3 regions of the Brachybacterium tyrofermentans genome follow, and region 3 is predicted to be linked to each of the others. Evidence: riboswitches for the same ligand, from Rfam matches in the RefSeq annotation. Region 3 holds a riboswitch; each other region holds the start of a gene.
The links. Region 3 has a riboswitch for thiamine pyrophosphate ahead of ABD093_RS15665 (ECF transporter S component). Riboswitches for the same ligand answer to the same signal wherever they lie in the genome.
Positions count from the first base shown of each region.

Region 1: another riboswitch for thiamine pyrophosphate. It lies ahead of thiC (phosphomethylpyrimidine synthase ThiC); the one in region 3 lies ahead of ABD093_RS15665 (ECF transporter S component).
Region 2: another riboswitch for thiamine pyrophosphate. It lies ahead of ABD093_RS16765 (YkoF family thiamine/hydroxymethylpyrimidine-binding protein); the one in region 3 lies ahead of ABD093_RS15665 (ECF transporter S component).

Region 1 is NZ_BAAAIR010000005.1:5,439-7,694, forward strand. It holds gene thiC (phosphomethylpyrimidine synthase ThiC) at 1-1,208, opposite strand, end outside; TPP riboswitch at 1,210-1,320, opposite strand; gene ABD093_RS01055 (sugar O-acetyltransferase) at 1,605-2,174, shown strand; gene ABD093_RS01060 (hypothetical protein) at 2,256-2,256, shown strand, end outside.
Region 2 is NZ_BAAAIR010000048.1:123,776-126,031, forward strand. It holds gene ABD093_RS16760 (MBL fold metallo-hydrolase) at 57-773, shown strand; TPP riboswitch at 913-1,021, shown strand; gene ABD093_RS16765 (YkoF family thiamine/hydroxymethylpyrimidine-binding protein) at 1,060-1,848, shown strand; gene ABD093_RS16770 (ECF transporter S component) at 1,845-2,256, shown strand, end outside.
Region 3 is NZ_BAAAIR010000046.1:349,600-351,855, reverse strand. It holds gene ABD093_RS15675 (M13 family metallopeptidase) at 1-161, shown strand, start outside; gene ABD093_RS15670 (hypothetical protein) at 187-753, shown strand; TPP riboswitch at 819-926, shown strand; gene ABD093_RS15665 (ECF transporter S component) at 975-1,556, shown strand; gene ABD093_RS15660 (ATP-binding cassette domain-containing protein) at 1,534-2,256, shown strand, end outside.

The sequences.
Region 1 (2,256 bases), on a different contig from region 3:
CACAGCTCCTGCTGCCGCTCCACGTTCTCGCGCACCAGGTGCAGCGGGATATGCCCTGGGCCTTCCACCATGACTTGCACGTCGTGCTCCCAGGCCCGCTCGGTGAGCTCGGCGAGCGTGTCGAGCTCCGCGAACTGGGCCGCGTCGTTCGCATCGGCGAGGGATCCCGGCCGCAGTCCGTCGCCCAGGGAGAAGGACACGTCGTAGCGGGCGAAGATCTCGCACAGCTCGTCGAAGTGCTCGTACAGGAAGTTCTCGCGGTGATGGGCCAGGCACCAGCCGGCCAGGATCGACCCGCCGCGCGAGACGATCCCGGTGACCCGGTTCGCCGTGAGGGGCACGTACCGCAGCAGCACCCCGGCGTGGATCGTCATGTAGTCCACACCCTGCTCGCACTGCTCGATCACGGTGTCGCGGAAGATCTCCCAGGTCAGCGCATTCGCCTCCCCGTCGACCTTCTCGAGAGCCTGGTAGATCGGCACCGTCCCGATCGGCACGGGGGAGTTGCGCAGCAGCCACTCGCGGGTGGTGTGGATGTCGTCCCCGGTGGACAGGTCCATGACGGTGTCCGCGCCCCAGCGGGTGGCCCACTCGAGCTTGGAGACCTCCTCGGCGATCGACGACGTCACCGCCGAGTTGCCGATGTTCGCATTGATCTTCACCAGGAAGGCCTTCCCGATGATCATCGGCTCCGCCTCGGGATGGTTCACGTTCGCCGGGATGATCGCGCGCCCTGCGGCGAGCTCGCTGCGCACCAGCTCCACGTCGCAGCTCTCCCGCAGCGCGACATAGCGCATCTCCGGAGTGATCTCGCCGCGCCGGGCGTAGTGCATCTGTGTGACCCGGGTGCCGATGGGGGAGCGCAGCGGGGCGCGGCGGGCACCGCGCCACTCGGCGCTCGCCTCGCCGCGGCGCATAGCGCCCCGGCCGTCGTCGGACAAGGATCGGTCGCGGCCGACGTACTCCTCGACGTCGCGGCGGCCGACGATCCAGTCCTCCCGCATCGGCGGCAGTCCCACCTCCGGTTCGCACCCTGGGCCGGCGGTGCGATACACCGCCAGCGGCGGGTTGGCGGTGCCATCGGGAGCATCGTCCTGGAGGACCCGGGTGATGGGCACACGGATGCCATGGGCGGGATCCTCGAGCACGTCGAGGCGGTGGGTGGGGTAGTTCTCCAGTCGTGCGAACTTCTCAGGGCGTGCGGACATGGCGCTGCGCTCTCCTTCTTCCTTCGCCGGCATTATCCGGGGCAGGTTCATTCGGTACTCGGACTGCGACAGTCCGATCTCAGCCCGTTGCATCGGGCACCCGAGGGATCGGCGACGATAGTAGCACCCGTCTCGACCGTGAGGATGCTCGAGCGGCTCGCCGCTGCCTCCCCTCGCGGTCGCCGGCCGCGAGGGGAGGCAGTGGATCTGGTGTGGCGCGTGCGAACGGTCCGGACTGCGATCCCGGAGTGGGGGAGGTGGGCCTGGTCGGCGACGAGGTGCCCTGCCCGTCGGCCTGGAGCGTCAGGACGGTCGAGCGTCCGCGCAGGCAGTGTTGGCTACGCTGGGAGTCGCGGCGCTGCCACCCCGGCGCGACCCTCCGTGGAAGGCGGCCCCATGACCCTCACCGACCTGCTGGACGCCCTCGATTCCGGCCAGGCCATCCCGGCGAACTCCCCGTTGCACGCGGTCATGCACGCCACCAGCCAGGAGGCGCTGAAGGTCACGGGAGAGCTCAACGGCGGCTATCACGAACCCTCCCGGGTGCGAGAGCTGCTCGCCGAGCTCACCGGCCGTGAGATCGACGAGAGCGTCACCCTGTTCCCGCCCTTCACCTCCGACTTCGGCAAGAACATCCACCTGGGCAAGCGCGTGTTCCTCAACGCCGGCTGCCGCTTCCAGGACCAGGGCGGGCTGCACATCGGCGACGACTGCCTCATCGGGCACAACACCGTGATCGCCACCCTGAACCACGACCTCGCCCCGAGCCGCCGCGGCGACCTCCACCCGGCCCCCGTGACGATCGGGAACAACGTGTGGATCGGCGCGAACGTGACGATCCTGCCCGGCGTCACCATCGGGGACGACGCCGTCATCGCCGCCGCCTCCGTCGTCACCAAGGACGTGCCGGCGAAAGCGCTCGTCGTCGGTTCGCCGGCCCGGGTGATCAGGACCGTCGAGGACTGAGAGCTACGCGCCGAAGGCCGTCGCCTCGCAGCGACGGGATGGCACCCACCAATTGGCGGGTGCCCCGCTACCTTGGGGCTTA
Region 2 (2,256 bases), on a different contig from region 3:
GTGGTCCCGTGGTCGTACGGTGGGGGCATCCGATTCCGCAGACCCTGGAGGCAGCTATGAAGATCCGTCACCTCGTCCACTCCTGCCTGCTCGTCGAGATGGCCGGGCGGCGGGTCCTCGTGGACCCTGGGACTTTCAGCGCCGACGCCGTGCGAACGCTGGATGACGAGGTGCTCGCGGGCGTCGACGCCGTCGCCATCACGCATCAGCATCCGGATCATCTCGATCGCGGCCTGCTGGACCACGTCCTGGGCGCGAGTGCGCAGGCGGTCGTGATCGCCGAGCCGGAGACCGCCGCGCAGCTCGCCGAGAGCAGCGAGGACGGCGCCGCGATCTCGACCGAGCGCCTGCTGCCGCTCAGCGCGGGCGAGGCCCATGAGTTCCCGGCGCTGGACGGGCACGAGGCGCTGCGGATCGCGGCGGCGGGCGGTCAGCACGCGATCATCCATCCCGATATCCCGCGCGTGGGCAACGTGGGCCTCGTGCTCTCCGCCGGAGGCGGGCCGCAGCTCGGGATCACGGGGGACTCCCTGGAGCCACTGCAGGAGTTCCATGGGATCGACGCCCTGGCCTTCGCCGTGGTGGCGCCGTGGTCCAAGATGTCCGAGACCATCGATTTCCTGCGTGCGGTGCGCCCGCGCGTGGCCCTGCCGGTCCACGACGCGGTGGCCAGCGCCGCGGGTCGACCGATCTTCCTGCGCCAGTCGGGTGCGCTCTCGCCCGAGAGCACCGAGGTGCGCGACTGGCCGGAGGACGGCATCGTCGAGCTCTGAGCTCTGAGCTCTGAGCACTGAGCTCTGGACCTCGACCGCGACAGCACCCACGACTTACGCCCGCGCCCGCGTCCACGACCATGCGGGCGCCGGGCGCCGTGGACGTGATGGTCGGCGAGCCCACGGTGCCGTCTACAGTGGCCCCGTGCACGGGAGTCCGGTAGGCCGGGCTGAGAGGGAGTTCTCCAACTCCGACCGTAGAACCTGACCCGGATCATGCCGGCGCAGGGAGCTCCGCCGGGCGAGATCCGCCGTGTGCCCGTGCCCTTCGTGAAAGGCACGGACCATGATCGTCTCCTTCCCACCCCCTGTTCCCGGGAGCGTTCCTCCTGCCGCCTCGGGGCCCGCTTCCGCTCCCGCAGAGAACGCGACGGATCCCGCAGAGAACGCCGCGGATCCCACGGAGAACGCCGCGAATCCCACGGAACACGCCGCCGACCCCACCGCGACCCCGCTCGGCTTCGGCGTCGGCGCCCGGGTGAGCGCCGCCGTGATGGCCGACGACTACGCGTCGCTCCTGCGCGGCATCCTCTCCCGCCTCGACGACACCGGCCTCGTGCGCGAGACCGGGGACGTCTCCACCTACGTCGGCGGCCACGAGGCGCACCTGCAGCGCTATCTCATCGACCTCGCCGAGGATCTCGCCCGCACCGAGCACCACGCCACGATCTCCGTGCTGCTGTCCCGGGGATGCCCGGGAGAGGTGGCCTGCGAGCTGCCCGGCGGTGCCGGGCCCCGCGGCGTGGAGGTCCCCGAGCCCCGCCGTACGGGCCGCTACGCCTCGGCGGAATGGGCGCTGTACCCACTGGCCGACCAGGTTCTCGCCGACGGGACGCTCCCGGACCACATGCGGGACATCTACGCCGCGATCGACCACGCCCGCGAGCTGGGCACCTTCCGCGGATCCGAGCACTTCGTGACCCGCCTCGAGGGCGACGTCGGCGATGTCCTGGCCACCGCGATCGCCGGATGGCTGCTGGTGGGACGCAGCGTCCAGCACGTGACCAGCCACCTCACGATCTCGCTGAACAGCCCCTCGCACGCCACGCGCACCCTGGACGAGGTGACCCGATGACCGCGGTGCAGGCGGGCCCGACCCGCAGGCGGTCCCGCTTCACCCTGCGGGAGATCGTGCTGGTCGTCGTGCTCGGCGTCGTGTTCGGCTTCCTGTACTGGGTCTTCGTCCAGGCATGGAACGGCCTTGCGATCGCCATGGGCCCCGCGGGCGACCTCGCCCAGCACGTCCTGTTCGGGTCCTGGCTGCTCGTCGGCCCGATCGCCGTGGCGATCCTCCGACGGCCCGGCAGCGGCATCCTCGCCGAGCTGATCGCGGCGGTCGTCGAGGTGGTGTTCCTGGGCAGCCCCGTCGGCCCGCTGCTGGTGCTCTCGGCGCTGCTGCAGGGGATCGGCAGCGAGCTGCCCTTCGCCCTGACCCGGTACCGTCGCTTCGGCTGGGGCGTGTTCGCCGCCTCGGGCGCCTTCG
Region 3 (2,256 bases):
CGCAGGAGGGCATCCGTCGCCTCGCCGTGGACCCGCACGCCCCGATGGAGTTCCGCTGCAACACGGTGGTGGGCCACCTCGCCGAGTTCCATGAGGCCTTCGACGTGCGCGAGGGCGACGGGATGTACCGCGCCCCCGAGGACCGGGTGACGATCTGGTGATCATCGACCTCTCGACGGGCGTGCTGTGAGGCCCGACGCCCCGTTCTACGTCGGCACCACCCGGCCCTCCCGGATCGGCTGGACCCGCATCGGCCTGACGGTGCTGGCCGGCGTGATCGCCACGCTGCTGATGTCCTCGCGCAGCAGCGTGGCCGCCGGCCTGCTGATCGCGTTCCTGTTCGTCCTGCTCACGCTGTGGACCTGGATGGGTCAGCATGCGCGGTTCGTGGTCGACGAGCGCGGCCTCACGGTGAGCCTCGGCGGCTTCCTGCCGCGCAAGCCCTGGCCGCTGGCGGACTTCCGCACCGTGCAGTACCGCACGCTGGGGGCCTCCACGGTCGGGGTGACGCTCGGCGGGTACGGCTGGCGTCGGGGCCGGGCCTCCGCGTCCACGGCCGCGGAGCTCACCCCCGTCGGCAGCCGGAAGATCTACACGACCGGCCAGGCGCAGCAGCCGTACCGGCTGCTGGTGACCCGCGCAGGGAAGATGGTCGAGATCGTCGGGCGCTCGGGGACGAACTATGTGATCTCCCCCGAGGACACCGAGGCGACCGCCGCCGCGATCGACCAGGCGATCCGCGCCCGACGGTGACGCGAACCGCGCCCGTCGGTGACGCGAACCGCGCCCGTCGGTGAGACGGCTAGACTGGCGGGGTCATCCACTGACAGGGGAGCACCTCCACGGTGCTGAGAGTGCGCGAACCTGCGCAGACCCTCGAACCTGATCCGGCTCGCGCCGGCGTAGGGAGTCGGGACATCCGCGCGGGGCCACCGGTCCTGTGCGCCCCTTCCGTGCAGATGGAAGGAGAAGTGATGACGCGTTTCCGCACCCTCGACCTGATGGTCACCGTGCTGATCGGGGCGGCCTTCGGGGTCGCCTATCTGGGATACGGGCAGCTGTACACGCTGATCGGTCCGTTCACCGCCGCCTTCAAGCCGGCCGAGGGGCTGCTCGCCGGGATCTGGTTCCTGCCGGGCATCCTCGCCGCGCTGCTCGTGCGCAAGCCGGGCGCCGCTCTGTTCGCCGGGCTGCTGGCCGCGGTGCTCTCGATGCTGCTGGGCAGCCCGTGGGGCTGGGGCACCGCGATCTCCGGGCTGATGCAGGGCGGCGGCGTCGAGCTCGCGTTCCTGCTCACCCGCTATCGGCGCTTCACGCTCCCGGTCGCGATCCTCGGCGGGCTGCTCGCCGCCGTCCTGGAATGGGGCTGGGAGAAGGTCATCTACTACCCCGAGATGAGCTGGCCGTTCTCCCTGGCCATGCTGGGGGCGTTCCTGGTCTCCGGGGCGCTGCTGTGCGGTGTGCTGGGCTGGGCGGCATCCCGCGCCCTGGCGGCGACCGGCGCGGTGGACTCCCTGCCCTCCGGTCGTGAGCATGCCCGCATCGCCGAGGCCTGAGACGATCTCTGCGCAGTCGTCCCCGGCAGCGCTGGACGGCCTCACCTGGCGCCCGCTCACCCGGCGGGAGCCGACGATCGCTGGGCTGGATCTCGTGATCCCTGCCGGCCAGCGCGTGCTGCTGGCCGGGGCGAGCGGGAGCGGCAAGTCGACGGTGCTGCGCGCCCTCGCGGGTCTGCTGGACGAGGAGACCGGCGAGGGCAGCGAGCTGGTCCCGCCCCCGCGACGGCCCGGCGAGCGCGGACTGCTGCTGCAGAACCCCACCCATGCGCTCGTGGCCGCGACCATCACGAGGGATGCCGCCTTCGGACCGGAGAACGCCGCCCTGGACCGCCCGGAGATCCACCACCGCGCCGAGGACGCCCTCGCGTCGGCCCGGGTCGATCTGGATCCCTCCCGCGCCCCGCTGGATGTCAGCGGCGGACAGCAGCAGCGCATCGCCCTGGCCGGGTCGCTCGCGCTGGGTCCCGATCTGCTGCTGCTCGACGAGCCGACGAGCATGCTCGACCCCGCGACCGCACAGGAGGTGCGCACGGCGATCCTCGAGGCCGCCGAGGGCCGCACCCTCGTGCTCGCCGAGCACCGCATCGAGCCCTGGCTGCCCCACGTCGACCGGCTGGTGGTGCTCGGCGACCAGGCCCGGATCCTCGCCGACGGGGACCCGGAGGAGGTGCTGCGGGAGCGGCGGGAGGTGCTCGTC